Regions from separate parts of the Paenibacillus sp. OK076 genome, predicted to be linked through region 1. Evidence: predicted binding sites of a transcription regulator. Region 1 holds the regulator's gene; each other region holds the start of a gene.

Region 1 (7,770 bases):
CAAATGATTTAAGCTATTGGACTGAATACTGAGGAGGAATGCAATGTGTCGAGCAAATTGACGGCTAACGGGATCTTTGAAGGATCTCGCATTATTCTTCCAGAACATCGGGAAGCATACTTAAACGAAATGAAGGAACAAGAGAGACGGGGGAAGCCTGCCTTGGATGAACAGGAAATGCAGCTCATTGAGGAAGCGATCCTGGAATCTTACCAAGAATGCCGCTCTGTTACGTTGACTGTATTTAACCCATTTGATGACGAGATTATGCGGGGCGTTGTGACATCGATCGATAAGCCAAACAGGAGAATTAAACTTGTACGCGCTGATGAGGATTATAGTTGGATCAAGATCGAAGAAATTACTGCGGCAAGCCGATAATTGATAGAGCCCCAAGGGATTACTCCAGGGGCTCAGTTTTTTTCCTTCTATTATATAGGGTTGTTTCGGACATATGATTTGTAATCCATCGGAGCTGTACTGACGGTTCATTTGAAGTTCGGGGACATCCCCCAACTCGTCCCCCAAACGTCCCTCAAGTCATGCAAAGCTATGATTGAATACGAGCTTTTGTTTCTATTGGATTCCATATTTAGCGCTTATATAATGAAAGAAACAATAATATGAAGCCATCGTACATAAATCGTACCCAAGTCCACCAATGGGAACGCGATTAATATATCACGTTGTACTAATAGCTGAATCCCTTGGCGCTCTAGCGCTGAGGGGTTTTTCTTTTTGTGGGCGGGGGATATAAAGAAGCTAGGTAGAATATTATTCTACCTAGCTTTATATATATAGGAGCTCAGTCCTTAATTTCTGATAAATAGTACTCATATAACTCATCAATAGAAGAACTAGAAAGTAAGTGAGTGGCTGCTTCAATTGATTCTCTTTTCCAATCAAACCAGCGCATTTCTTTTAACTTCATGATTTTTTCTTCTGAGAAACGCTTTCTAACTTCTTTTGCAGGATTTCCACCAACTATCGTGTAAGGGGCGACATCTTTTGTTACAATTGAGCCTGCTGCAACAATCGCACCTTCACCAATGGTAACACCAGGCATAATCATGGCATTCATGCCGATCCATGCATCGCTTTCTATAATGGTATCTCCCTTGGGTGAGAATGAACGGCTAATTTGATTAGCGAACGGATAAACCGTGATCCACTCCGCATGGTGATTGTTATTTCCTCCCATAAGAATAACGACGCCGGCTGCGATACATACATAATTACCAATAATTAATCGATCTATTTGCCAACCAAATTCCTCAATCGGGTTGAATAAGCTCCTCGATTTTTCATCTCCCCATAAATATCTCACGCATCCATCTTCAAAAGATGAATGGTTATCGTAATAACCAGAGTAATAGGAGTAATCGCCAACATCAATTAATGGATTGGTTCCAATGTCCTTTAAATACTTAATTTCGGACCAGTGATTAAAGTGGTTTATATTCATTTTAAATTCCTCGCTTCTAAGTTATATTTCTGAGTAACTTAGAAGCGTGATGCGGTAGCCACATTCTTTAGTTTTTTTAGACGACGAATCATCTGAATCATCCTTCCTTAAGATATGAGGGCCATTGTAGCAATGACCTCTTTTTTTGTCAATCCTATTCTCGTAAACATATGCAGTAAGTATCCTGATTCCAAGTATATATCAAGTGTATTTAATGAAGAGAAAATTCAGGAAGAAATAACATAGGCAGAAACCGTGTGCGCTATCGAGAACGATTACTATCTCACGTTGTAGTAGATCAGGGACCGAAACAAAAAGGTAAAGGGAAAGCTGGTATTCGTAGTGTAGATCTTGGCATCTTAGCATTGAGGTTTTAAAGTAGTCAATAAAAAAGAGAATGGTTAATTAAATTACGATCATATCGTTGAAGCGAAAGTTCATATTGATTGTTTACTCTATTTTTACAGTATCTATATGTTGATAGTTTCATATAATTGCGTTATAATTCATTTATGTTTTTAGAAATTAAATTTTGAACAATTAATTGGAGATGTTAATATGGAACAAGAGAAGCAACTGGTTTCCGCACAGCGGACATTTTTTTATACAGGTCAAACCAAGTCTGTAGAGTACCGTATTCGTGCTCTTCAGCAATTAAGACAGGGAATTGAGAAATATCAGCAACGTATTCTTGACGCACTCCGTGCGGATCTAAATAAATCTGAAACAGAGGCTTATGGCTCCGAGATTCGAATTGTGTTGGGTGAACTGGATTTTGCATTGGAACACTTGGAGGAATGGGCAACACCAAAACCTGTGCCTACAAATTCTGCTATACCTGATGGTACAAGCCTAATTTATCCAGAACCTTATGGAGTTGCTCTTATTATTGCACCATGGAACTATCCGTTCCAGCTGGCTTTCGGCCCTCTAATTGGAGTCATTGCTGCGGGTAACTGTGCTATTATTAAGCCGTCTGAATTAACTCCAGCCGTATCACGTCTGACTTATAATTTGATTCATGAGATATTTCCTAGTGAGTACCTGGCAGTTGTGGAAGGAGAAGTCGAGACCAGTACAGCATTGCTGAAAGAAAAGTTTGATTATATTTTCTTTACAGGCAGTACAGGTGTTGGCCGCATTGTTATGAAGGCAGCTGCTGAGCATTTGACTCCAGTTACGTTAGAACTAGGGGGTAAGAGCCCAGTCATAGTTCATCAGGATGCGGATTTGAAGCTGGCGGCTCAGCGCATTGTTCGTGGTAAATTTCTGAATGCTGGGCAAACCTGTGTCGCTCCTGACTATTTGCTTGTACATGAGGATGTACATGACAAATTAGTGGAATTGATCGGTGCAGAAATTCAGGACAAATTTGGAGACGATGTGTTGCAAAATGCTGATTTTCCGCACATTGTCAACGCACGTAACTTTGATCGTTTAGCGGTGTTACTCCAAGATGGCAAAGCAATGATTGGTGGACGATCTGAACGTGATCAGCTGCTCATTGAACCAACAGTACTGGGGGAAGTGGATTGGAAATCCCCAGTGATGCAAGAGGAGATCTTTGGTCCAATCCTTCCTGTGTTTAAGTATACTGATCTTAACCCGATGCTAGATGAGATTGTTCGCCGTCCAAAACCACTGGCATTATACCTCTTCACGCAAAATGATAATCTGCAGAATCAGGTTCTGAATCAAGTTTCTTTTGGTGGTGGTTGTATTAATGACACATTGTCTCATATGACATCACATTATCTTCCGTTCGGCGGCGTAGGAGAAAGTGGAATGGGTTCTTACCATGGTCATCAGAGTTTTGATGTGTTCTCTCATCATAAGAGCATTCTTAGACGCAGCGAATAGTCGTTAACGTAGAATAATATAAGTAATATGTAGAAAAAAGAGGTTGTCCCGGAACGGGACAACCTCTTTAAGTATCTTATTGTGAAACATCTGAACAACATCAATACATATTAATGAATATCACGGAAAAGGCCAATGACTTTGCCGAGGATGCTAACGTGTTTCAAACGCAACGGTTCAAAAGTCGAATTTTCCGGTTGAAGACGAATATGATCTTTTTCTTTGTAGAACGTTTTTACCGTTGCTTCATCGTCTTCAGTCATGGCTACTACGATGTCGCCGTTATCCGCAGTTTGCTGCTGACGTACAATAACATAGTCTCCGTTAACAATGCCTGCTTCAACCATACTGTCACCCACGACCGAAAGCATAAATACTTTCTGATCGCCTACATAATGCGTAGGAAGAGGGAAGTAATCTTCGATATTTTCTGTTGCTGTGATTGGAACCCCTGCAGTAACTTTACCCACGACTGGAATGCGAGCAACGCTGTGAGCAAACTGATGTGAATGCTCTGACTCTTCCTGGCTGAGAAGTTCAATGGCTCTTGGTTTGGTTGGGTCGCGTCTAATCAGACCTTTCTTCTCCAAACGATCCAGATGTCCATGTACTGTAGAGCTGGAAGCCAACCCAACGGCCTCACCAATTTCGCGTACGGAAGGAGGATACCCCTTCAACCGGACTTCATTGCGTATAAACTCCAGAATAGCCTGTTGCCTGCTGGATATCTTCGACATACCGTATCAACCCCATTTTAGTAACGTTTGGGAAAATTATAACATAGAACCTCCGTTCGTACAAACATAAGTTCTAAATAAAATGCCATAAAATCAATGTTTTTTTGCAAATTAAGATGAAAAATTTCTTTTAGTCTAATCAAATACTGCAAATGACAGTTCCCATACAATAGAAGAAAGATAATGGAATGTAGGATGTTACAAAAAAAAAGCGAACAATTGTTCTAAAAAGTTATTGTACAAAACAAGTGTTCGTGTTATATTGATTTCAACGGATAGGAACAAACGTTTGGAGGTCGATATTTAATGAGATATTCTACTTATCAAAGCATTTACGAACCGGTGCATTCAGAAGTGGTTGAAACGAACATAAGGAATTTTAAGAAGGTTTTTGCAAAAGGTAACGTCCCAACATGGGTCTTGAAATTAATAATCGTAAGCTTAATTATACTGGTTGGATGCAGTACAGTATTGACAGTGTTTGCTGGTAATGAAAATGATCTGTTGCCTGGCGGGAAGATAGCAGTTTCACAAGGAGATACACTATGGAGTATATCATTGAATCACAAACCGGAAACAATGGATACACGTATATATATAGAAGCAATTAAGAAAGTCAATCAACTTGGATCAACTTCAATACAAGTGGGGCAAGTCTTAATACTGCCTCAATTCACACAATAAAACTGCATATTCACACGCATTAATGCGTGTCAGCTTGACAAGCTGCCCTTATCATGTCAAAGTTAATATGACTTTGTATTTTTGGAGGGGACAAGCTTGGATATAGATAGTCTGGTAGCACGTATTAATGAATTGGCTCGCAAGCAAAAATCTACTGGATTGACAGAGGAAGAGCTCGCTGAACGTGCCAAGCTTAGAGAAATCTATTTGAATAACATTCGAAGCAATTTCAGACAACAACTGGATTCGATTGAAATCGTAGATGATGAGAACGATCAAGGCCACCAAGGCAAACTCAAACATTAAGGAAACCTAATGATATCATTATGATATTTAGGTTTCTTCCTGTTATCTAGAGGTTGCAAATTATAGGGGGAAATGTTGGTTTACTGTTATGTAAGCCGATACAAAGAACATCTAAGGGGGATTCTCATGTCGCGTTCGTTCGAGAGAACGGTTCGGAAAAATTCTAAGCAGTTGAATCAGCAACGTAAAAAAAGCGGTCAACCGATTTCAGGCACACCAGGTGAGGAAGTATTTAAAGGACGCAGCCTTCTGTTTCCTATTTTTCTGATCGGACTAGCATTCCTGTACCTCTTTATGAGTACATTTCTTGTCAAAGCTCCGATGACCACCTGGGACTGGGTGACCATGTTGCTGTATGTATTTTTGGCAGTCATCTTCATGCTCCGTCGTCCTTATGTCAAAATAGGAAGTAACCGGATTTTGACGACAAAAGGGAACCGTGAGCGTTCAATTGGAGTCGACGATATCGTGAAATTCAGATTTGAGCCAGGCACGGTTGTGATTGAGCATAATGCACGAGGTAAGAGATGGGTATTTACCAAACTACTCAATCGTTATGATACCGATGCAATCACTGAGCGTCTTCTGAAATTCGCCAAAGCACATCAAATCACCGTGGAAACATACGAGAAAAAGTAATTTTGCATAAAGGGGAAGATGACCGAAATGGCGTTAAAAGCGATTTTGTTCGACCTGGATGATACTTTGCTGTGGGATGAGCGCAGTGTTCGAGAAGCCTTTCATGAGACTTGCCTGATCGCTGCTCAAGAGACTGGTGTTAAACCCGAAGAACTTGAAGAAGCTGTTCGTAATGAGGCACGTAATCTGTATGAGTCTTATGAAACTTTTTCGTTTACCAAAATGATTGGGATTAACCCGTTTGAAGGTCTTTGGGCTAACTTCACGGGTGGGGATCAGCCGGAATTTCGCCAGTTGGAGCAGCTTGCACCTGCATATCGTAAAGAGTCATGGCGTCGTGGCTTGTTAAAGCTGGGTGTTGATCGTGAAGATCTGGCGGAACAACTCGCCTCACAATTTGGGGCAGAGCGGAGATCAAGACCCCATGTCTATGAAGAAACGATGGAAACGTTGAGTCATCTACAAGGGAAGTTCAAGCTTTTGCTTTTAACCAACGGCTGTCCTGCTTTACAACAAGAGAAGCTTGATGGCGTTCCTGAATTGGCTCCTTTTTTTGACGAAATTATTATCTCGGGTACATTCGGTAAAGGAAAACCTGATCCTTCGATCTTCGAGCACGCATTGAGTAAGCTGGGAGTGCAACCTGAGGAGAGTTTAATGGTTGGAGATAAGCTTACGACTGATATTCGTGGAGCGTTGTCTGCAGGTATTCAATCTGTTTGGATTAACCGTGAGAACAAAGAGAATACCGAATCGTATGTGCCTGACCATCAAATCAAGCATTTATCCGAATTGGAACGAATCATTGCTGAATTCTCAATTAGTGCATCATAAATCGTTTTTTTCTTGTACTGCTCAAACATTGTTAGGTTTTATGAGATGTATTTTATCCATAAAACCTAACAATGTTTTTTTGTTTTGGGACAGCTTGAACTGAACCGTAATTACGAAATATAAAATTTTTTATTAAAAGTTATTGATATTATAGAACTGCTGATTTAGAATATAACTAACATACTAGTACAACTAGTATGCGAAGAAATGCAGCGGATATCTGTTGACTTACTCGAATGAAGTGAAACAGGAGTTATTCGCTCTAATTTTGCTTTCTATTGTAAGCGCTTTAAATAATTAAAGAAAGCCACTTAATTCAGTAAAAACAACAGGTAGTGGTTAGTAACAAAATGATGGTAAGCATCTTAACCGATATGTATCTCTAGTGATTGCCAGAATTGATACCGCTTACATTATTGATTTTGTAGTGGGGGTGAAGTTCATCTAAATACTTGTCTTCTACAAAAGGAAGATATGATAAGACTTGCCGAAAACGCTTTTAGTTTATCAAGCTAAGGATCGGAGTGAAATAACATATGGAGTCGGAAACCGCTAAAACTACACTAACGATGACATCTTTACGAAAAGAAAGCAGGTTAAGAACGGCTGCAGCTCTGCTTCGCAAAGATTGGCAGCTGTACTCGCTGTTAATTCTTCCAATTATCTATCTTATTATTTTCAAATACGGGCCAATGCTTGGTAATGTAATCGCCTTTAGACGATTTGTACCGGGAGGCAGTATTTTTGGAGAGACATGGGTTGGATTCAGGTATTTTCAGATGTTCATTCAAGATCCAACCTTTTGGAAAGTATTTGGAAACACACTTATGCTCGGTGGACTTGCGTTACTTTTCACCTTCCCAGTTCCGATCATTTTTGCATTGCTGCTGAATGAGGTGAAAAGCAAACGCTTCAAAAAGTTTGTGCAGACCGCATCGTATCTTCCGCACTTCTTGTCCATCGTCATCGTTGCCGGAATGATTCTGCAATTAACGGCAGTTAATGGCTCAATTAACGGAATGGTATCATTTTTTACCGGAGACAGCATTCCTTTCATGCAGCGAGCGGAATGGTTCAGAACAATCTATATCACCTCTGAGGTTTGGCAAGGTATGGGGTGGGGAGCCATTCTATATTTGGCTGCGTTGACAACCATTGATGATTCTTTGTATGAGGCTGCGCGGATCGATGGTGCAAACCGTTGGAAGCAAACCCTCCATATAACCATACCCGGTATTCTCCCAA
Region 2 (7,770 bases), 800 kb from region 1:
TCCCGGTACATTCGCCATATGAGTTCACTCAGGCTCCCTTGTCTGGCTTCAAGCCGCCACTGTTCCAACTGACGCAAAAAGCGAATTAGCTTTTGTTGCAGCTCTGTGCTGGTACCGTTGTCCCTATCCGCATCGTTGCTTATACGTCCACCCATACTTGCATCTATACCAGCATCCAGAAGCTCATCTGTATCTGCATGTACAGAGGATTCATGTATAAGTTCGATAACGTCTGCTTCGGCGGTTACTGCCGACTCCCGCTGCCCCTGTTCCATTTCTGACCAGACTTCGGGCCATTGCAGCTGGATTGCAGATGAATTCGAATTTGAAACTTTCTCACCATGCTGCCCGAAAACATTCAACGAACTAGTGAATGCTCCTGTAGCTGAAACAACAGCATCATAGAAAGACTGTCGCTTGTCCCCAAGGCGAATCTGAGCCAGTTCCTCTTCATCTAGTCCGACAATCGGCGAACGAAGCACGGAAGCAAGCGGGATATCCTGCCTTGGATTATCCACAATCTGCAGCAAGGACAACATCACTTCCACTTCCGTCGCCTGGAAATACCCTTTGCTTTGCTCCCCTCCGGCAGGAATACCCTGCTGTCTGAATTCCTCAATCATGAGTGGAGCCCACATCAGGGCAGAACGAAGCAAAATAACTATGTCTCCGTAACGCGCAGGTCGCATGGATTTGAGAGCTTTATCATAAACGTTAAGGGCCGGTTTATCCGTATCTCCAACCATTTCACGAATACGTCGAGCCATGGCCCGAGCCTCCAGCTGGGCGGTTTCGAGCTCGGCACTTTCCAGCTCAGCAGAAGGCAGCGCATCCCCATTCTCGTCCGTGCTTTCCGTGAGATCAGGTCCTCCGCCTTGACGATCGATCAGCATGAGTTCAGGTGTGTAAGCCTCATCTCCAAGCGTCTCTTCCGGGAAAGTAGCTCCATAAGCGAGCTGCGCTCGTTCATCATAGGCAATCTCGGCTACCCCTTCATTCATGAGCTGCTTGAATAACATATTGACCGAATGGACGACTTCTGCACGGCTGCGGAAGTTACGTGCAAGATCAATACGCCTTCCTGCATGCAATGAATCTCTCTCTACGTCCACTTCCATATCCGAATTCGCTGCGTATTGACGATACTTGTTCAGAAACAGACCGGGTTCAGCCAGACGAAAACGGTAAATACTCTGTTTTACATCACCAACCATGAATCGGTTTCCTGGATTTTCTCTGGAAATCAGTCTGACGATATCTTCCTGCACCGTATTGGTATCCTGATATTCATCCAGCAGCACTTCATCGAAACGTGCCCGATATTCCATTGCTGCATCCGAAGGCATGGACAGCTCGGGAGTTGAATCCTCATGACGCAAAATATGAAGACAGTAATGCTCCAGGTCACTGAAATCGACCTGACCGCGTTCCTGCTTAGCCTGTCGATATCGCTCTCCAAATGCACTGACCAGCTTGGATAGCTCCTGCATTAGTGGTGCCGCCTGCTCCAGCTCCTGCCAGAAAGAAAACGCACTTCTTCCAAACAATGACCCTTTCAGATCCGTAACGGCTTTTTTCGCAGCCTCACGCAGTTCCTTGACCTGTTCTTGTAACCCCGGGTCCGTCTGGTCCTTTTTGCAAGGCTTCAGCTTGCCAAAAGATGCTGGCTGAAACACTTCAGGCAATCTTTCCCACGGCATGACCTCAACAGCTGACAGAAGCTCTTCGACCATTGCCAAATCTTCTTTTAATGTATCTGCATAAGGTTTCGGACCTTCCGGCTGCATCGATATGCTGATTCCTTGACGCAGCAGACCAGCCGCACCACTCAGGGCAAGAGCCGCATCACGCAAAATACTTTGAACCCATGCAGAATGCCCAAGTGCCTCGACACTTTCCACCTGAAAAGCAGATGCCATCTCCGCAAGCCAATGATCCGGCCAGGAATGACTGCGCGAGAAATCATACAAACGCTGCACAAGTCGATGCATGGCATCATCGTTTCGTTCCCCACTGAACCAATCCACCAATTCGCGGAATGTACTGCCTTCATCTTCTTCCCCATACTTTTCCTCAAACAACTGCTCCAACAATTCCTGCCGCATAATCTCGGCTTCATTTTCATTCAGAATCCGGAAAGCCGGGTTTAGCGGAATTTGCTGATAATAACGACGAATGACCTCCATACAGAATGAATGCAGTGTCGTAATGGATGCCCGCCCAAGTAGTGAAAGTTGTTTGCGCAAATGTTCTTCGGCAGGCTGCTCTTCAAGTGCACGTTCCAGTGCTTCCCGTATCCTCTGCTTCATCTCCGCCGCAGCAGCTTTCGTAAATGTTGCAACCAGCAAACGATCTACGCTGAATCCACGGGAAGGGTCTGCAATCTTACGAATAATCCGTTCAACCAATACGGCCGTCTTCCCGGAACCCGCTGCAGCAGCAACCAGAATGTCTTCCCCACTCTGTGAGATGGCACTCCATTGGTCATCACTCCAGAAGCTTCCCTCCGGTTTTGGCATAATCGTCATGATGTTTCCCCTCCTTTGTCATGAGACAGCATGTCCCAGATTTGCTGTTTGCCCGGTTTGGACAACAGATTATATTCATTGCCTTCGATATTTTCATCAAATTGACAGACTGGCTTGTACGGACAGAAGGTGCATGCAACCTCCTGCTGGATACGGTAAGGTTCAATCGCCACATCCCCGTCCGTAATCCGGGTGCCAATCTCACGTATATTACTGCGAACTGAAGCAAGCAAGGTATCCCATTGCTCTGGGGTAGCTACAGCAGCACTGCTATAAAAGCTGCCATCTGCCTTAAGTGCAACCGGAATAATGGCTGAATAGCCTTTGTCCAAGGTATTGTCCATTTGAGCGATCGCATCCCGGTCCGCGAGCAGCAAGCCCTTCATTTTGAACCGTTTCAGCAGCTCTTGTCCTGCCTGCTCAGAAGTCATGCCATTCGCGGATTGAAGCAACGGATTATGCACATGGAAATAGAGTGTTCCTCCAGGCATCGCCGATTCTCCAAGCCACTCCTCGGCAGCACTAAGCAGCACCTCCAGGTACGTGAGCATCTGTAATGACAGGCCATAATACACTTCATGCAGTTTGAGATCGGTCTGGCTCGATTTGTAATCAATGACCCGCAGCAGCAGACCGTTCTCTCCTTCAGCCACATCCACGCGGTCGATCCGACCCACGATCTCCATCACACAGCCATTTTCCAATTCAAAACGCAGCGGTGGCAGCGGTTTGCCTGGTCCAAAATCAAGCTCCAGCCCAATCGGTTCAAAGCTTCCCCGTCTGGACTGTTCACCCAGAATAACCGATGCCCGGCTAACGATATCCTTCAGCTTGCGGAAGATGTAACCATATCGTTTCGTGCTAAGCAAAATCTCTCCCTGCAGCTGTGGTGCAATCTGCTCCACAGTGTGCTCCGCTTCCTTCCGACATTCATCCGGAGACAGACTGCCCCAGCTGCGATTCTCCTGTCGCAAACGCATCGCAAGCTGACTCAAGGCAGCATGGAACAATTGTCCAATATCAGGAGCTTGCAAGCGGTACAGCTGGCGCTCTTTCAGCCGCAGCCCATGGGATGCAAAATGGGAGAAAGGACACGCCACAAACCGCTCCATTCGGGAGACACTGGTCCTTACCTCTGTGCCATATAATCTACGGCTAGTAGCCGTACGTAGAGGTAACGCCCGATTGCGATAAAAGACCGATCCAAGCAATTGTTTCAGCTGAGGTCTGCTCGTCTCCCGAGAGACATGCCAGTTATAGATCGCCCACCACATTTCAGGAATATCTTCTCCACGGCGCCATCTTCGCAATTGTCCAATGAGATAAGAGAGGCTCTGACCAGGATGGTTAACATAAGACCAGTGTACCTCTTCAGCATCCGTAACCGGCGGTTGGGCAAGCAATGGCTGCTCATGCAGACCGAACATTTTCCGTACATGTCGTACAATTTCCGAGGGCAGTAATGTTTTCCCTTCATCATCTGCAACGGGATAACTCATCCATAACTGCTTGCTCGCCGCGGTCAGGGCTGAATAGATCAGAAAGCGTTCGTCCAGCATTTGTCTTGTTGCTCCGGGACCAAGCCCCAAACCTCTCTCCGTTAACAGCAGCCGTTCCTGCTCGGTTAATACACCATCATCCTGAGGCACGGCAGGCAGTTCACCATCTACTGCACCCAGAATAAATACGTACTTGATATCCTGAAGACGTGTACGATCCATCGATCCAACCAACACCTGATCAAGCGCTGGAGGAACGAGTCCCAGTTTCAGTTCGGTCAATCCGGTCTCCATCAGCCCTGCAAACAGATCGATATCCAGCCGTTCGGCCCCCATCATATCAACCATCTGATCTAATAGATCTAGGACGGCACCCCACATTTGACGATGCTCTCTCGATCGCTCCGGATCACCCTGGGCCTTGGCTTCTGCAGACATCTGATCCAGCTTCCAAGGAATCTCGGCATCTTCCAGTAATCTATAAAGGGCCGCACATTGGTCTTTAGCTGTCTTTGCCTTGCTCATTCGTTTCTCAAAAGTACCCAGCGGGTCAACAATCACCGTTCGGCATTTTTCCATTAAGGACAGCATCTGCTCCCGGCCCCGGCTGCGAACATCCTGGTCGTTGTCTTCCAGAGAAAGGCTGGGTACATACTTCCATGGCTTGCCATCTGTCCAGCGGTATCCGTGAATTCCACAAGCCAATATATAATTTTCAAGCTGGTCCATATCTTCACGCGTGATGGAACCGTCTCGAGGAAGCAGCAGATCCGTTTTTACACAGCGAAATACATCCTCATAACGCCAGCGACGGCGAACGATATCGAGTGCTGAACGAATAAATTCCGATAATGGATGATGTAGTTCATTTCTTCTCCGATCCAGAAAGACAGGCACGCCATAGTCCCTGAATAGGGGCTCAGCAATGTCGGCATATGTATCCAACTGACGAACAAGCACTGCCATATCTCGATAACGCGCACCTTCATCTTGCGCCAGACGACGCATCTCACGAAGTGCTCCTTCCATCTCAGCCCGGCGGTTCTCAGCAGCGTAAAGTCGGACACCTGCATCACGCCCCTCACTCTTCCAGCGAACTCTGCGATCAAAGCCAGCCTCCAAATGGGCCAGTCCAGGACTGCCCTCATATCTCGGCAAAACTTCCGGTTGAAGCACCGTTGTCTCATTAAGGACACCCAGATCCTCGGCCATGCCTTTGAGACGTGCGTATGCACTTGCTGTGGGATGGAACAGTTCCAATTCTCCTGGAAGTGCGCCGTGGTCGTAAGCACGATCCAACGTCAATGCAATTGTAACGGAAGAAGCTTGCAGCATCAGTCTTCCAATGACACTCATTTCCTGCGGGGTAAATCCCTGAAATCCATCGATCCAGATCTCTGCATCTTGCAGCAACCTACTCTCCGGCAATCGCTCTGTCAGTTCAGTCAACGTGTCTTCATCATCGATATATAGTTCGGTTAATTCCTTTTCATAGTCACGGTATATAAGAAGCAAGTCATGCAGCTTGTCTCCCAGAATCGGTGCAGAAGAGGAAGTATTCATTGCGGAAAGTCCTTCTTCCAGTGAAGTAGGGTCAAGTTCATAACGTTTAAACTCACTGTACAAATCATTTAAATCTCCTATAAATCCCAGCTGACTGCCCGATGCTCCAAACAGCTTCAATTCTTCCTTACGACGCTGGAGCACTTTGTAGAGCAGCATTTTTTTGCCTTCAGCTCCAATGGGAATACGGGCAGAACCACCTGCCTCCTGCATGACCCGATAGGCCAATCGGCGAAAACCAAGCACTTCAGCACGCATGGTACCTTTAATAGCACCAGAAGAAACCAGCGACTGTTCGGTTCGAAACGAACTCTGTTCCGGGACTAGCAGAATCAGTGGTTTACCTTGTGGTTCCTTTTGAAGCAGGGATGTGATTTCCCGGGTAATCAGCGCACTCTTGCCACTGCCTGCCCGGCCAATAACAAAGCGTACGGACATGTTTAATCCTCCAAACCATCACGAACAAGATTTTAATTCCCAGTATAACATATCTGACTTGGTTCGGAACATACGTTTGCCACTATCCGGCAATTCCAGAGAGCTTTTGCATGAGCATAGCAAAAAGGGGATATCCCATAAGTCATGAATATGACAGAGGACATCCCTTGTTAGCGTTATTTTGTACTAATGAACCTGAGACACGCTATGCGCTCCCATTAGCCCAGATCTAAGATCTAACGAATCACAGAGACGTTATTTCGGCGATTCGATCCATTTTTTATGTTTTGACACCGTTTGATGACGGAATAGCGTGACTGAGGTTCGTTAAATCTGGCAACCGTTGATAATCCACCTGTTAAGATGTGATAGGTTCGTTAGCGCATGGAGCGAAGTGGAATTCCTTTTGAGACAGCCCCTCTTTGCCAAAATAGATGAACGATCCAATACTGATATCGCTCGATTAATTCTTTTTGCTGCGTACTTCGAAGATGGCAAATTTCAGGTAATGACCTTCGTCTACCCCCAAAATTTGTGGGTGATCCTTACCAGCTGCTTTCCAGTCGATCAGACGCAATACTTTGCCTGCATCTTCGGCTGCATCCGCAATAGTTTCCAAGAAGAGATCCGGACGCATGTGGTATGAACAGCTTGCCGTTACCAAATACCCGCCCTCATTCACCAGCTTCATTCCTTGCAGATTGATGTCCTTATATCCACGGCATGCGCCTTTGACTGCTGATTTCGTTTTGGCAAAGGCTGGTGGATCGAGGATGACCACATCAAATGTTTTACCACCGGCTGCAAGCGCTTTGGACGTATCCACTTTCTGTTCGCCAGCACGTGCACGTACGTTACGCTCATCGAGGCCTTTCACCTGTTCACGCAAGTATTGGAATGCATCCGCAACGACAAATTCGACCCGATCAGTAAAACCGTTCAGCTCTACGTTGGTACGTGCACTTTCAATCGCATGTTCTGAGATATCGAGACATGTTACTTTTTTGGCTCCATATTTGCAGGCGTTCAATGTGAAGCTGCCTGTGTGGGAGAAACATTCCAGCACAGTGGCCCCATCCCAATAAGGGAACGTCACAACCTTGCCGCTTTTATTCACAGGAAGCAACTGCTGCGTACCATCCTGCTCAGTCTGTTGGAGCGTAATACCACTCTTGTAACCCCAACCCTTCATAAGTGGTTCAATGGCTGCACGATTCTCGCGTTGGTCGAAGAAGTACCCTGTCTTCTGGCCTTCCACGATATCCACCTTAATGAGTAATCCGTTCTCTGTTACCGTGACATGACGCGGGCAATCCCCATATAATGGTCCTTTCGTCTGCTCCAAGCCTTCGAGTTCACGAATGGACACATCACTGCGTTCATAGATGCCTTCCGGCTGCATCACTTCAATTAGAGCTTGTACAATCGCTTCGCGGCAACGGTCCATTCCCAATGTGAGCAATTGAACAACAAGAATGCTTCCAAAACGGTCAACGATCAGACCTGGCAGGAAATCAGCTTCCCCATAAACAAGACGGTATGCCTCCCCATCCTGGATAAAACGCTCCCGGTGGCGTAAGCAATCGCGGAAACGCGCTGCAAAAAACGCGGTGTCCATCTGTTCAAACTCCAAGGGTTGATAGGCCACGACTCGCACTGTGATTTGAGATGCAGGATTATAGTACCCTGTCGCGAGATAGCGACCTTGGTGATTCATTACGTTGACCAGATCTCCCGGCTCG
Region 3 (7,770 bases), 1.7 Mb from region 1:
TTCGCTAGTTCCACGCCGATTTCGACGTGTGATCCTTCCACTTCGTGATCCAGCGCTTTACCAATGTCATGCAATAGACCTGCACGTCTTGCTAGGGTTACGTCTTCTCCGAGTTCGCCAGCCATCAATCCAGCTAGATAAGCGACTTCCATCGAATGTTTCAAAACGTTTTGACCATAGCTTGTACGGAACTTCAACCGGCCCAAAATTTTAATCAAGTCCGGATGCAGACCATGCACGCCCACTTCAAAGGTAGCTTGCTCACCGTATTCACGGATACGCTCATCCACTTCTTTGCGGGATTTCTCCACCATCTCTTCAATCCGTGCCGGGTGAATACGTCCATCAGCCACCAATTTTTCGAGGGCAGTACGGGCGATTTCACGGCGAATCGGGTCAAAGCCCGACAGAATAACAGCTTCTGGCGTATCATCGATAATGAGGTCAATCCCTGTAAGGGTTTCAAGCGCACGGATGTTACGTCCTTCACGACCGATAATCCGGCCTTTCATTTCTTCATTTGGCAAAGTAACAACGGATACCGTTGTCTCCGCCACGTGATCAGCCGCACAGCGTTGGATGGCGAGTGTAATAATCTCGCGGGACTTTTTGTCCGCTTCTTCCTTCGCTTGCTGTTCAATGTCCTTGATCATTTGAGCAGTCTCATGACGTACTTCCTGTTCTACGTTGGACAGTATGATACTGCGTGCGTCTTCCATAGTGAGGTTGGATATGCGCTCCAGCTCCGTCACCTGGTTTTTGTAGATCATTTCGATCTGCTGCTGTGTCTCATCAATTCGTTTCTCTTTGTTAGCCACTTGCTCTTCTTTACGTTCGAGTGATTCCAACTTTTTATCCAGCGACTCTTCTTTTTGCAACAATCGTCTTTCTTGTCGTTGAATTTCGTTCCGACGTTCACGAGTGTCTTTTTCAGCTTCGGCGCGAATGCGATGAATTTCATCCTTCGCTTCCAGCACCGTTTCTTTCTTCAGTGCTTCTGCCTCTTTCTTCGCGCTCTCCACGATTTGTACGGCAGCTTGTTCCGCACTGGAGATCTTAGCTTCTGCAAGAGATTTGCGAATAAAGTATCCTACTCCGAACCCAATGAATAGCGCGGCAACAACGAGAACGATCGTGATTGCAATCATACTGTTCACCTCCTCGTTGGTTCCTCCAAGGCATTCCTTGGGTCAATTTGCAGTTTTCAAACCTAACATATTTTTGGGAATAACGAATACTCACGGCGATCCCCCGCCGATTTTCATTTCAAGTGTACATGTCTCCACGCACTATCCGCCGTCTCCGACGAACCCATAATCATAAATGGTATAAATCTTAAAAAACAGAAACCGCTTTTTTGGAAGGAAAAAGGGTTGTCCATTTCTTACAGACTCATGTCCATTTTAGTATTTGACGAAAGAAATTGTCAAGAGAATGCAGTATAGTGAGTCCAGTCTGCTAATCCCATAACAACGATTCGTCATCTTCGGGGTCATTAGCCTCGTCTTCTTCAATTAAACCATTCACGACCCGACGCACCATATCCATGGAAAAACCTCGCCGCATCAGGAAGGGAAGCGTTTTACGTTTCTTCTCCTGGATGTCTCCTTTGACCTGATTCCATTTTTTGCGTCCGGCGGTTAGAGCCGTCTCAAATTCCGCATCTGTACTTACACCTTCAAGCGCTTCAGCAATCAGCTCATTGGCAATGCCCTTTTGACGCAGCTCTTGCCTTATCCACAGTTTTCCCTTCCGCTGTCCCTCCATACGCTGACGAGTCCATTCCTTCGCAAACAGTTCGTCATCGACCAAATTCTCCCGCTCAAGCCGATCCAGGGCCTCTTCAATCAACGGTGCAGCAAACTCTTTTTGACGAAGCTTCTGACTTAATTCGTGGCGTGTGCGGGGTTTATGCTCCAAATATCGCAAAGACTGTACATACGTCCGCTGTCGTTCGTCAGCTACGATGATATCTTCCAAGTCCTTTTTCAGAAACGTATTCCCCCGGGTCATCCGATATTTAATCATTACATCTTCAAGCACCGTAATTGAATATAAACCAAAGGTAATTCGATAACGAGCTTCCCTGCTTTTTGTTCGTTCAACCCGTGTAATGGTAAGCTCTTCGTTATCCGGGAATTGGGAGATTCCCTCCACCTCGGCTTCTTCATATAAATCATCTTCATGTTGATCCATTTCGGTCTCCCCTTCCATCTAAACCTCATACGTTTAACGTATTTCAAAAGAAATATCAGATACTAATACAAAAGGCCGGAAACAATGTCCGGCCTCTCACTAATAGTAATCATACCAACAGCCCCTGCCCATTCGGACAGAGGCTGTTGGACAGCGCGAGCACACACTGGACCCTTCTTAGCTAGATCGAGCCAAGCTCAATCAGATAAGTACGGAATCCAGAGGATTACTCGTTAATTTCAAATAATTCTTGCTCTTCTGCCGCTTCTTTTTGTTGATCTTCAGTCGTAGGTGCAGGAACTGCAGTAGTCAGGTTGCTGGCTTCACGAATTTTTTGTTCAATTACTTGAGCAATATCTGCATGCTCTTTCATGAACTGCTTCGCGTTCTCACGTCCTTGACCTAAACGCTCACCTTCGTAAGAATACCACGCACCACTTTTGTTAACGATGTCCAGCTCTGTACCAATGTCAATGATACTGCCTTCTCTCGAAATACCTTCACCGTACATAATGTCCACTTCCGCTTGTTTAAACGGTGGTGCCACTTTATTTTTCACAACTTTGATACGGGTACGGTTACCCGTGATGTCATTGCCTGACTTGATACTCTCAATACGACGTACATCCAGACGTACTGTAGAATAGAATTTCAGGGCACGACCACCAGGTGTTGTCTCCGGGTTACCAAACATAACACCGACTTTTTCACGAAGCTGGTTGATAAAGATTGCGATGGTTTTGGATTTGCTGATTGCACCAGACAGTTTACGCAGCGCCTGAGACATCAGACGTGCTTGCAAACCGACATGGGAATCCCCCATTTCGCCTTCAATTTCCGCTTTTGGTACCAATGCAGCAACTGAGTCAATAACGACAATATCGACAGCGCCACTACGTACAAGCGCTTCTGCGATTTCAAGCCCTTGCTCACCCGTATCTGGCTGGGACAGAAGCAACTCATCAATGTTAACACCCAGTTTGCTTGCGTATTGCGGGTCAAGAGCATGCTCTGCATCGATAAATGCAGCTTGTCCACCCACCCGTTGTACTTCAGCAATCGCATGCAACGCTACCGTTGTTTTACCGGAGGATTCTGGTCCATATATTTCAACAATACGGCCTTTAGGCAAGCCGCCTGTTCCTAATGCAATATCCAGAGCCAAGGAACCGCTGGGGATTATTTCCACTTGCATGTGAGTAGACTCACCCAGTTTCATGATGGATCCTTTACCAAATTGCTTCTCTATTTGACGGAGCGCCATATCAAGCGCGGCACGACGGTCTGACAATAAGCTCACACCCTTTACTGTTTATAATATAATGATACCTTGTTTTAACACGTTTGCCAAGCTTTTTTTCGAACATACATTCGTTTTTTTTGTGAAGGCCGAGGCGCCTCTTCCTCAAGGAAACTTTCCATTAAACAGAAAAAAGAACCGTAAACAAGGCTGTAAAGCCTGATTTTACGGTTCTTCCGTCTTCCTTTATTATACTTGCTTGCCTTGGTAAATGCAATCCGAGCTGTGAACTAGTCCATCTCCACAAGCTTGCGCCACAAACGATAAAGAATCGCTTTCGCTGAACGGATCCGAACCGTCTCCCGATTACCATTAATGCGCAGTTCATGAATTTCTGTCTCTTTACCACGCTCTGCCAGAGCGATGAAGACAAGTCCTGGCGGTTTGCGTTCGGAGTAACCCGGACCCGCAACACCTGTAACCGACAGACCGAAGTCCGCATCCCCAATCATGCGAATCTGCTCTGCGAGCACTTTAGCCACTTCCGGACTCACTGCGCCCGGTGCATCTTCACCTTCCAGATAGGAATGCGGCACATGGAGCAGCTTTTCCTTAATTTCATTGGAGTAACATACAATTCCGCCCTTAAGCATCGACGCACTGCCAGGAACTGATGTCAGACTCTGCATGACCAGCCCTCCTGTGCAGCTCTCAGCCGCGCTAAGGGTCAGACCCATATCAGACATCATAGTAACAATTGTGTACTCTATAGGCACATCCTCGTTCGCGTAGAGATGCTCTGGCAATCGTTCCCGAATCTGAACTTCCATTGCATCCAGCTTCAGCTTTGCCTCACTCTCACTTGGAGCCTTTGTAGATACACGTACCGTAACTTCTCCCTCACTTGCATAAGGAGCAATGGTAGGATCTGTCTGTGTATCAATCAGATCTAGGAGTCGGTCTTCCAATGCCGATTCGCCGATGCCTGCAAACTTCAGCATTTTTGAGTAGATCGGCATTTCTTCTGTCAGTACATGCTGGAACAGCCAAGGCTTAACTTCCTGTTCAAACATAGGAATCAGCTCTTTCGGCGGTCCAGGCATCACTACATAATGCTTACCATTGTCGGAAATCGCATTTCCTGCGGCAAGACCTGTTTCGTTCGCCAGCGGTGTTCCACCTTCGATAACGATCGCCTGACGACGATTGTTTTCGGTCATGTCCACATTGCGATCTCGGAAGAAGCTCTCAATTTTGTCCATAGCCAATCGATCTATATGCAGTTTGCGGTTCAAGACCGCCGCGATCGCATCCTTGGTCAAGTCATCTTGTGTAGGACCGATGCCCCCGGAAAATAAAATGACGTCTGCACGACCCTGAGCAATGCGAATGGCGTCACTAAGTCGATTTAGATTATCACCAACCACCGTTTGGAAATATACATCAATCCCGATCGCAGCCAATTCACGGGATAGATATCGGGCATTGGTGTTTACAATTTGTCCAAGCAACAATTCTGTGCCAACTGCAATGATTTCTGCCTTCATTCAGCATCCTCCTGTACATGTGGTGAGTGATCAAAGGGCAATAGGATGATTTCCTATTGCCCTTCGTACCAATGATTTCTTCATGCTTATCCATTTAACCTCAAACGTTAAGCTTTCGATAAATGAAGCAAATTTTTGTTTTTGATAAAGTAATCAATGCCTGACCAAATCGTAATAATCGCTGCAGCCCAAACAGCAATAACGTCCATGTGAATACCCGTGAATGAGAACGGGAAATTATTCAACAACAGCAGCACAATCGCTACAATTTGCACGACGGTCTTCAGTTTGCCCCAGGCACTTGCTGCAACAACCGAACCATCCAATAATGCAATCTGACGCAAGCCGGTAACAGCGAACTCACGACTAATAATGACCACAGCAATCCAGGAATCCAACTTACCCATTTCCACAAGTGAAATCAGCACCGCGGTAACCAACAATTTGTCAGCCAGCGGATCAAGCAATTTCCCCAGGTTGGTGACCATATTATTTTTCCGAGCCAGATAGCCGTCAATTCCATCCGTGCTTGCTGCAATGATAAAAATGACAGCAGCAATCAATTGATTATACGGAAGCGATAAGCTTCCCAATTGCAACGGTTCTGGATAGAACGGAAAATCTACGAGCAGGAACACCATCAAAAAAGGGATTAAGCAAATTCGTGCAAGCGTAATCCGGTTGGGTAAATTCACAAGACGCCCTCCCTCTTATCCTCCATTACTCCAAACATTCATCTTAATCCCGTATTCATCATCCGGAACATGAAATTTACAGTTTCACTGTCAATCAGCACTAAAAGTGCTCTCACTATGTAAAAACGCAAAAAATAAAGTCAACCGTTCAAACGCAAAACCGTTTTAAACGTTCCGGTGACTTCCAGAAGATGTACTGCTTTTCACAAAGTCAGCAAACGATGATGACTGGGCTTTGATGCTTATCTGCTAGCAATGCACACTTAGTATAATATACGCCAATTGCAGTGTCAAAAAACACGTCTAGCTACAAAAAGGAGATATTATTTGAAATTTGTATATTGCAGGTCCAGAGGCAGATTGGCACCGTTCAACAGCTGCATAACTGCTTGCAAATCATTCTTACTTTTACCTGTTACCCGGAGTTGATCTCCCTGAATCTGACTCTTCACTTTCATCTTGGAGTCACGAATCAAAATATTGATTTTTTTAGCGATATCCTGATCAATCCCCTGCTTGAAATTCAAACGCTGTCTGACTGTACCTGACGAAGCAGGCTCTACTTTTGCATAATCAATGTTTTTTAAAGGTAAACCCCGCTTAGCCATTTTGGATTGAAGTACATCGATGACAGCCTTGAGTTTGGTCTCATCATCAGATACGATCGTTAACGCATCCTTATCCAGTTTCAGACTGCTCTTGCTGCCCTTGAAGTCATAACGCGTGCCAATTTCCTTTTCCGTTTGTGTAACGGCATTTGTCAATTCCTGCAAGTCCATTTTGGACACGATATCAAATGAATTTTCTGAACTCAAACCAGTCACCCTTTCAGTTAATCATATGTTCTGTAACATTATAGAGGATACGCCAAGCAAAAGTCTAATTTTATGAGGTTTTTCAAAATAAAAAAGCATTTTTGGCTGCCACTTGAAATGGTTGCCAAAAATGCTCGCCGTACGGCGCCCTTCTAATAACGGCTGCGATTAGGCTGTCTGAACATGTCAAGCACACCCAGAAGCACATGTGCAAGTCCAAAGCCCAAAATTCCGTAACCCCAGGCAGTTGGAGTCAAGTAATAACCCAGGAGGCTGACAATGATCCCCAAACCTGTTACGATCCAGCTGACTGTCACAGCCATCCACCTCACTTCACCAAAAGTTAACTGCAAGTTAAGACATGGTTAGTGTCTCCTGTAGAAACTTTGGTTATTCGCCGCTAGTGTTGGTGCTTCCTTCGGTAGTGCTTCCTGTTTCATTCGACGTAGTGCTATCGTTACCTATTGAGGATGTATCCTCACCAAGCCTTAACCGAATGCGGTTTGTCGCTTTCCCGTCTGTCACAACCTGCCCTGCAACCTCAATTGTGGTCGCTGCAGCGTAACCGGACTTAATGTACATTCCTGCACTGTCCAATTCAAAAGTATAACTGTCTCCATCAGCGGTGTTGCCGTACTCCAACTTCTCTCCACTAGAGTTCTCGCCCTTGTATACTTCCAGCCAGCTATGCCCCGTTGCTTTAATCGTAACCGTCACAGGCTGCCCTGCGCTGCCGTTCACTTTAAAGTTCGTGATATTGCCTGATTTTCCGTCTTCAGCCACAGTTACAGAAGCTGGGGGACTTTCTGTTGGGTTCTCTTCATTTTCGCCCGTCGTTTGGCCATCCGTTTGTCCGTCAGTCTGTCCCTCTGCCGTTCCGCCGCCGTTACCGCCAGCCTCGCCTTCATTCGTTTCTCCGCTACCTGATTCATTAGCTGGCGGATTAGAAGCTTGACCATTATCTGTAGGCTCATCCGGTTTATCTTGAGGCAGCTGCTGGCTGTCTGTGATCTTGGTCTGATCCAGCCCTTGTGTATCCGAATCATCCTTGTTCATCACTACATACACGTACAACAGCACAAGAATTAATACCGGAAAAGTCCACATCAGCGCAACAGACATCCAGCGGTTACTGCGCTCTACCGGGCGGTTTGAACGCTTTTGAATAACCGGCTCCATGGTTGCTTCCGTTTCTTCTGCAGGTACATCTTTCTTATGTCCCTCCAGCAGCTCATCAGGATTTAGTCCCACCGTTTCCGCATAGGTTTTGATAAATG
Region 4 (7,770 bases), 460 kb from region 1:
TGGACAGTTCATTCCGTTATGTGGCAGACAGTCTGGGGATTGATGATTTTGTATCGTTCTCCGTGGCTTCTCCATATGACTACGCGGACAAAATGCAGATGAAGATTACCGATGAAACCGTACCTGGTCACCCTGAAAATGAAAATCGGTTGCGTGACGCCGTGACGCTGCTTCAGGAGAGTGGGGGTCGTGCCCTGATTCTGTTCCGTACGATGGAAGAGCTGCGTGCATTCAAGCAGGATATCGTTCATATGCCTGAGGCTCAAGGGTTACGCTTTATGTACGAGGGAGATCGGGAGATTAGTGACCTGATCGCGGCGTTCCAGCAGGATGAGGAAAGTGTGCTGTGTTCCGTCAATCTGTGGGAAGGACTGGATGTTCCAGGACCGTCATTATCCAATGTCATGATCTGGTCGCTCCCGTATCCACCACAGGACCCTGTATTCAATGCAAAACGCACAGCGTCAGCGGCACCTTATGAAGAGATCGATCTTCCATACATGCTGCTGCGTGTAAAGCAAGGTCTTGGACGTCTGATTCGGACGAGCACGGACTCCGGTTCTGCGGTCATTCTCGATGAATCGCTGTATACGAAAAAGGAAGCCAAAGACCGCATTGCGGCTCTGCTTCCCGAAGGTGTAGAATGGACAACCCTGACACACTAATCAGCTTACGTTAAATGTTCATGCTTTATTGTGATGATAAGGCTTCTTACCGAAAATAAGTTCTTGTTCTCTGCGGACTCACCATCCGTATGTGAGCAAGAGCTTATTTTCTCGTTATCCTCAAATTTTCTTCTCGTGCCTTTTTTCAAGGGAAGGATTCGATCTATAGGCGAACGCTGTGTTTCTCCGAATCATTTTGTTCCTTCCCTACGTTCCTCTATGAGTCAAGGTAATGTATGGATAGGGATTTCCCCTCGCTTCAAATGGCTCCAAAATTCTAACGAACCTGCGGCATCTTATTAAGGTAATACTCAAGTAATGAAAACTTTAACGAACCCCATTAACGTTATCTCCCCCAAAAATGGCTTTTGAGCCTGTAAATCGACCGAATTTGGAGAAATAACGTCGCTGTGATTCGTTACACGTCAAACCTGCATAAATGAGAGCGAATAACGTGTGTCAGGTTCATTAGAACCGATGAGCGCTAACAAGGGGGTGTTCTCTGTCATGCTCATGACTTAGGGGAAAGTCCCTTTTTGGTGTGTAACGATTGTAGCTGTGTTAAAAAATACCCATGCTCAAATACCGTTCCCCGGTATCAGGCGCAATGCAGAGCACCCGGTGACCCGGCCCCAGTTCCCGCGCGATGCGCAGGGAGGCCCACACCGAAGCGCCAGAGGAAGGGCCGAGCAGCAGCCCTTCCCGGGCAGCAAGCTGCCGCATCGTATCCAGTGCATCCTCATCGGACACCTGGATAATGGCATCCCACACGTCGGTATTCAGAATGTCCGGAATGAACCCCGGACTTGTACCGACGAGCTTGTGGGGTCCGGGCTCGCCACCGGACAACACCGGAGAACCTTTGGGCTCCACCGCATAGATGCGGATACCGGGCAACTGCTTGCGCAGTTCTTCCCCGGTGCCAGTAATGGTTCCGCCGGTTCCCGCCGTAGCGATGAAGGCGTCCAGCCTGCCATCCATCTGCTGCATAATTTCGGGTGCCGTGGTGATCCGGTGGATGTCCGGGTTCGCCTGATTCTCGAATTGTTGGGGAATGAAGCTTCCTGGAATGTCCGCTTGAAGCTCTCTGGCCTTGCGAATCGCACCAGGCATTCGTTCCGCGGCAGGGGTAAGTATGACATCTGCACCGTAGGCTTTCAGGATATTGATGCGTTCCTTGGACATGTTGTCCGGCATGATCAGAATGGCTTTATATCCCTTGGCAGCAGCATTCATCGCCAGACCGATGCCGGTATTTCCGCTGGTCGGTTCGATAATGGTTGCGCCGGGAAGCAGCAGTCCTGCCCGTTCCGCCTGAAGGATCAGGTTGTAGGCGGCACGGTCTTTGACGCTTCCGCTGGGATTGAAATATTCCAGCTTGACGTATACGTCAGCGGAGTCGCTGCCCGTAAGTCTGTTCAGTCTAACGGCAGGTGTCTGGCCGATCAGTTCGGTAACATCTGCGGCAATGCCTGTATGTGCGGGTGGTTGATTTTTAATTAAATGCGAATTCAAGTCCATGAAGTACAACTCCTTGATTGATAAGACGTTTAAAAGCAATTCCAATGAACAAGTCTGTCCGCCATTAATGGCAGGCAGGCTTGTTTGCTTATAGGAATCCATTTTCATTACAAGTCTGAACGGAATGTACAGACAAGTCTATTCCATCTTAATGAACGCAGCCTCCCGGGGTCAACCTGTTTCGATTAGGCAGAAGGGTGGGGAGTCTGAGAAGTAAGCGAACTAAGTGGACTAAGAAATGTGAATTCAAACGAAAACGGGTACATTAAGCAGATGAATCAGCTATAACGGCTGGGTCAAATCCATATCCAGATGCCGGCTAAGCTCTTTTTTGACTTCATTCCGCGCAAACGTCCACAGCATATAGAACCGCTGCAAATATCCTCTGCACAGATACTGGGTCTCGATTCCATCGACTTGCCGCTTCTCCTCCAGAACCTTGACACCACGAGTTCTCATCTGTTTGCGAAGCGTCAGCATTTCCTTGAGTACATCATTCTGAATGCGGGTTAGAGACAGAATGTAGACCTCTGGCATTTTCAGCTGCAACGTATCCAGTGTGCGAATATCCCGTTCAAGCACATCCAGCAGCAGGGTGCGTACAACCATGCTTTTAATCAATCGGTGGTCTTCATCCGCAGGGGATGGGGCGGAAGGGGATGATGACATACTTTCACTTCCTTAACCTTGAATTCGGACATGTTCTTATTTACAGAACGTATGTTCTTATATTATAATCAATATATGCAATGATGATACACAATACAACCGAGAAATATTGGAAGCAGTCCATATGCGATTTATGCTGAGATTTGAGGAGGTGAAATAGGGACAAGCCTTCTCCAAAATAAGGTATAATTTTTGGGTTTTGCAGGAAACCTAAGGGCATAAAGAAATCGACTTAATGCATCAAAGGGTGAGATGAAGAGGTAGAGAGCTTTTGGTCCGTTGATAAAGGGAAGGTTATGAAGGATTGCGAAAGTGTTGCAACAAAAAAGCCCCTGCCTTGGGCGGCGGGGCTAGATGATCTGCCGAACCAGACGGCAGAGTTGTATATGAGCATGAAGCGGTTAAGCCAGATACTGAGGTTTCTCATAAAGAGCCTCTTTTTCCAGAATCACTTTGTAAGGTCTTTCCTTACCCTTCAGCGAAGGGCCAATCGTAGTCAGCGGTACGGCCGGTTTGTGGAAACGATCTTCTTCCTTGGGTTCCGGAACCGGTCGTGATGATTCGGGCGCAGAACTGAGGCGTACTTTTTTGTCGCTGCCCCAGCGCTTGCTTATTTTTTTCGTTTCCGGTTTCATTCCGGTTCGCCTCCTAACAAATCGTTGATGGCGTTAAACAGATGACGGTTCTCCAAATCCATCTGCTGAAATATCGCCTCATCCGCTTCAATATGTCCAATAATATGAACTGTGATTACATACCTCTTGGCTACAGGATAGCATAGCAGATACTCTTTCTCAAGGTAGTCGTCGTAGAGATTGATCTTGATTTTGTTCTCCAGGTAAGAATCAATAACCAGAATTCGCTTCGGATCATCGGGCGGTTTGTCGTCGTTGGCGGACAAGTTATATTTTCTCCCCGGTTCCCCAACATTACCACATAATTGTTCAATATGACCACTGTCATCTGTACGGTATATGGCAGTCCCGCGCACGGCAAATGGAGGAAGGGAGACAAATGCACTTCGAAGTGCATCGCTCATTCGCTCCAGCATAACTGCATCTGCTTTGCGGGTACGCAGTAACTCCCTGAAGAATCGCAGCAGCTTGAGCAACTGCAACCGGGCTTCGCCCTCAGACCTTTTGTACTTCTCAATGATTTGTTCCACTTCGGGATCGCTCCATCGTCCCTGTTCTTCGATGCTGTCGGCGATTTTGGAACAGGCCACCGAGACGGCTGGCGCCCATTTCCCATCTGAACGAATTTCGTAAACCAGCGGATTTAAACCTAGTAGATCGGTGGGCATCCGCAGCCCTTCAACTTTTGTGGCATCCTTGATGTCCGTAATATCTTCAGGGAGAATGAAAAAAATACGCTTTCGTCCTAGTCGACCCATAAACAAACCCATTTCCAGCATTGTATTATCACGGACAGAGGCATAGTACTTCCCGCGAATTTTAGATATATCATCCGGATGAAAAATAAAAATGGCAAAGTCAGTCGTACGCACTTCTGTTTCCAGATCGTCCATGGTATAACTGCTTGGATTAAAAACTCCGGAGTACCAAGGGGTAACTTCGGCCGAGAAACGCAAGTTTTCGTGTACTGCGGCTGCAATCGGCTTCGCTTCCAGCGAGCAGCCAATAAAGACTCTTGGCTTTAACGTTTTCATCAATCCGCCTCGCTTAAACCGTAGTGGGAATCAATTGTTATATTATACCATAAACAGCAGAGTAAGTCTGGAAACGTTTAGCTGAACCAAGAAAGCCGATTACATCTGCTATAGTGTATGTGCAAGAGGGGAATGATTCCTTTAAAATCCGCGGAAAAATAAAAAATGGACCCAAATTGTCACAGTTGGGTGACTGGACAGTTATATTTGGAAGCTTCAGTCATAGAATGAAGGAGCAGGTAGCACCATTAGGTAGAGAAGCTTGTCCTGGTGTGGCTGTTTGACGGCTCAAGCAGGCCAGAGTGTGCTTTTTGCGCATATTTGAAGGATCTGCTGTTTCGACCCAATCACATCGGTGTTATATAATAGAAGAACAAGCAAGTTAGCTTAGATTTTTAAACTAAACCTTTACACGGTAACGGAGAGTGTAGACCCGTCTGAAGAAACGAAGTGTTCGCCTTTATCACAGGATTTTTCCCTTACAAAAAGGGAATCAAAAAAATCCGGGGATAACAGCGATCGGAAGAGGGGCTACAATCGAAGTGATTAGTGTAAAGTATAGGTTTAATTGGCACAGCTAACCACCAACAGACAGAAAGGATCAGGATACCATGAGTTCCCGAAGGATAATCTCCCCAAGGACGATCTGGAAACGTTACGATCTCTCTTACACTTAGCGCCCCTTGTAGAGTACATCACCGTAAAGAAAAAAAACGGCTGACTCTGCGAAAGAGGGGATTGGAATGAATACTATTCGAAGGACAAATACGATGATTTCTTCCAGGCTTGCCTTTTGCAGGGTACGGTCGGTGCAAACCAACCTTTACAAACTGCGAGGGAACCTGAATGAAGAGAACATCGTTAACCTTACAACAAGTTAAGACAGAGGCGGGAAAGTTCGCCATTATGCTGCTCGGAACATTTATTTTGGCATTTGCCTACTATCACATTAATTTTCAGAATCATTTATCGGAGGGCGGATTTGTCGGTCTGGCCCTGCTTGGAAAGTACGCGACAGGCTTATCACCTGCGATCGGCATGCTGCTGCTGGATATTCCAGTCATGATTCTGGCCTGGTTCATCAAGGGCTGGAAGTTCATGATTCAGGCGCTGCTGGGTGTGGCCGCATTCTCATTGTTCTATGACGGGTTTGAGCGGTACTCCACCCTGGTCATTCCGTTTCACGGTAATCTGTGGATTCCGGCAGTCCTGTCCGGTGTTATCACGGGCGTGGGAGCTGGTATGGTGCTTCGATTCGGAGGCGCGACAGGTGGAGATGACATTCTGGCGGTGCTCATTAGCCGTTGGAAGGGCTGGAAGCTGGGAACGGTTTTCTTTGTCAGCGATGCGTTTGTACTCGGATTGTCGCTTTTCTTTCTACCGGTAAAAGAAACTTTATATACCATTCTGGCCGTATGGATTGCCAGTAAAGTCATTACGTACATGGTCAGTTTCCCGGCTCGCCGGACAGTTACGACCTCAGCTGTGAAGCTGCCTGTATCGACTGCAGCCAAAGTAGTCAGCGGTGCCTCACAACGAGCTCCGGTGGCTAGAGGGGTTTCGCATTAAACGTAAAGATCCCCCTATTCGTAATGAATGTTGTTCGAGTAAGGTGGGCTTGCCTCATACCAAACACAAAGCCCTTTTGCATGCTTGATGGGAATTATTCCATTAGCGGCGAAAGGGCTTTTTTGCTTGCCTTAAGTAAAAAATTGACGTGTACATTTACGATATATCCTATTTTAGAACAGATTTACTCAAGTTTTAGAACAGATCACTCAAGGCTTGATGGAAGAGGCAATTTGTCCATCTTCATTATGGATAATAGCTCGAATGTTCTGTTTTTCACTCTTTTCTTTGGCAGCATCTACAGCCTCTGCTTTGGTTCGGAACGTAGCCAGAGATTTGGATTGACCTTCTTCCTTGATGGCCCAGCCTGAATCGGTAGGAACGACATGAATATTATCATGGCTTTTGGAAGAAGAGACAGGTTCGGAATGACGGCGTGGAGAGGAAGATTTTCCATGGTCCGATTTGCTGTCTGATGAAGATTTGGTAGTCTGCTTCGAACTTTTCGATGTGGGATGATTCTCATCCCATTCTTCCGCTTTGGCAGTAGCGATTGCAATGGAGCGTCCTTCCTCGTAACCGTCATCCAGCAGTGCATTGGCAATTTCAATGGCCTTATCTCTGACACGAGGCTCCAGATTTTTCATGGAAACGGGATAATCCTGTTTGTTCCACGGCATATTGATTCCCTCCTGTACAATATAAGTTATTTGTATATTACCCTTTACCCGGATGAATAAACGATTATTTGTGGAGAACCCTTAAGCGGATGGTGTAGTTTTAGTGCATTATACCGTTCAACTTTTCAGTGCTTTTCTATACTTTTATGTGGATTAGCAGTATAATACTTCCAAGCTTGAAAGTACAGATAGAAGCACATTAGGAAAAAAGATAAGGAGTTTTACATATGTTTAGTTTGAGCCTGGCCATTCCTATGTTATTTACCATGCTTATTCATGCGGCTGACAGTTTGTCCTATGCGCTGCGTCTTGGGGGATTGCGTACTCGCAGAATCGCGCTGGCCTTATCCCTGTCCGGAATTTTGCTGCTGGTGTCGCGTACCTCCAATATGGCCCAAGGGCCGATGGTAGGCAATCTCGTGGATACGGCGACGAATGGAGGGAACCCACACTTTGCAGCGCAACTGCACTGGCTGATGGGCGCGGCTACGGTTGGAACAGCCTTGGCGATTATAAGTTTTCCAACGATGGTCAAGCTCGCTTCCCGAATGGTCGTTCATTTTGAGGCGGCAGGATCGATTCCTTCGATGGTTCGAGGTCTGCTAAAACGCAGCAAGATCAAAAACGCGATGTATTATATTACCCCACCATCATGGAAAATGGCAAAATTATTGGTACACAACGGAATGCCGAGACGTCTTATGACGTTGAACATAGCGGTGACAGCAATCTATACGACTGGAGTTCTGTCCAGCCTGTACGCTGCGTATCTTTATCCAGGGCAGGCTGTAGCTGCTTCGCAATCCACCGGACTCATTAATGGAGTAGCCACCATTTTGTTAACCATCCTGATTGATCCTCGTATTTCGTTGCTCAGCGACAAATCTTTGCGTGGTGAAATCCGGCTGAATCGAATGAATCAGATCTATGGCTGTATGCTTGTATCCCGTTTATTTGGCACATTGTTGGCTCAGTTGTTATTGATTCCATTTGCTTA

What was found. The regulator LexA, encoded in region 1, represses DNA repair genes until DNA is damaged. The targets are predictions, from matches to a motif close to CGAACATATGTTCG.
Region 2: addB (helicase-exonuclease AddAB subunit AddB) is a predicted target of LexA. The motif match lies at 6,094-6,107, and genes of this name have one in related genera.
Region 3: recA (recombinase RecA) is a predicted target of LexA. The motif match lies at 3,557-3,570, and genes of this name have one in related genera.
Region 4: BMY78_RS16935 (YhjD family protein) is a predicted target of LexA. The motif match lies at 2,900-2,913, and genes of this name have one in related genera.

What each region holds. Positions count from the first base shown of each region.
Region 1 is NZ_FOCH01000001.1:3,342,800-3,350,569, reverse strand. It holds gene BMY78_RS14750 (hypothetical protein) at 1-32, shown strand, start outside; gene BMY78_RS14745 (YolD-like family protein) at 46-381, shown strand; gene BMY78_RS14740 (CatB-related O-acetyltransferase) at 806-1,465, opposite strand; gene BMY78_RS14735 (aldehyde dehydrogenase) at 2,024-3,325, shown strand; gene lexA (transcriptional repressor LexA) at 3,436-4,062, opposite strand; gene BMY78_RS14725 (LysM peptidoglycan-binding domain-containing protein) at 4,369-4,746, shown strand; gene BMY78_RS14720 (DUF896 domain-containing protein) at 4,843-5,052, shown strand; gene BMY78_RS14715 (hypothetical protein) at 5,179-5,691, shown strand; gene BMY78_RS14710 (HAD family hydrolase) at 5,719-6,525, shown strand; gene BMY78_RS14705 (ABC transporter permease) at 7,095-7,770, shown strand, end outside.
Region 2 is NZ_FOCH01000001.1:4,138,869-4,146,638, forward strand. It holds gene addA (helicase-exonuclease AddAB subunit AddA) at 1-2,528, opposite strand, end outside; gene addB (helicase-exonuclease AddAB subunit AddB) at 2,525-6,028, opposite strand; gene BMY78_RS18560 (class I SAM-dependent rRNA methyltransferase) at 6,492-7,770, opposite strand, start outside.
Region 3 is NZ_FOCH01000001.1:1,624,149-1,631,918, reverse strand. It holds gene rny (ribonuclease Y) at 1-1,148, opposite strand, end outside; gene BMY78_RS07415 (regulatory protein RecX) at 1,459-2,196, opposite strand; gene recA (recombinase RecA) at 2,423-3,487, opposite strand; gene BMY78_RS07405 (competence/damage-inducible protein A) at 3,727-4,983, opposite strand; gene pgsA (CDP-diacylglycerol--glycerol-3-phosphate 3-phosphatidyltransferase) at 5,091-5,678, opposite strand; gene BMY78_RS07395 (YajQ family cyclic di-GMP-binding protein) at 6,002-6,493, opposite strand; gene BMY78_RS32755 (hypothetical protein) at 6,646-6,816, opposite strand; gene BMY78_RS07390 (helix-turn-helix domain-containing protein) at 6,884-7,770, opposite strand, start outside.
Region 4 is NZ_FOCH01000001.1:3,801,372-3,809,141, reverse strand. It holds gene BMY78_RS16945 (ATP-dependent DNA helicase) at 1-665, shown strand, start outside; gene cysK (cysteine synthase A) at 1,227-2,186, opposite strand; gene BMY78_RS16935 (YhjD family protein) at 2,469-2,855, opposite strand; gene BMY78_RS16930 (hypothetical protein) at 3,257-3,490, opposite strand; gene BMY78_RS16925 (nucleotide-binding protein) at 3,487-4,524, opposite strand; gene BMY78_RS16920 (YitT family protein) at 5,371-6,093, shown strand; gene BMY78_RS16915 (DUF2188 domain-containing protein) at 6,303-6,773, opposite strand; gene BMY78_RS16910 (lipid II flippase Amj family protein) at 7,001-7,770, shown strand, end outside.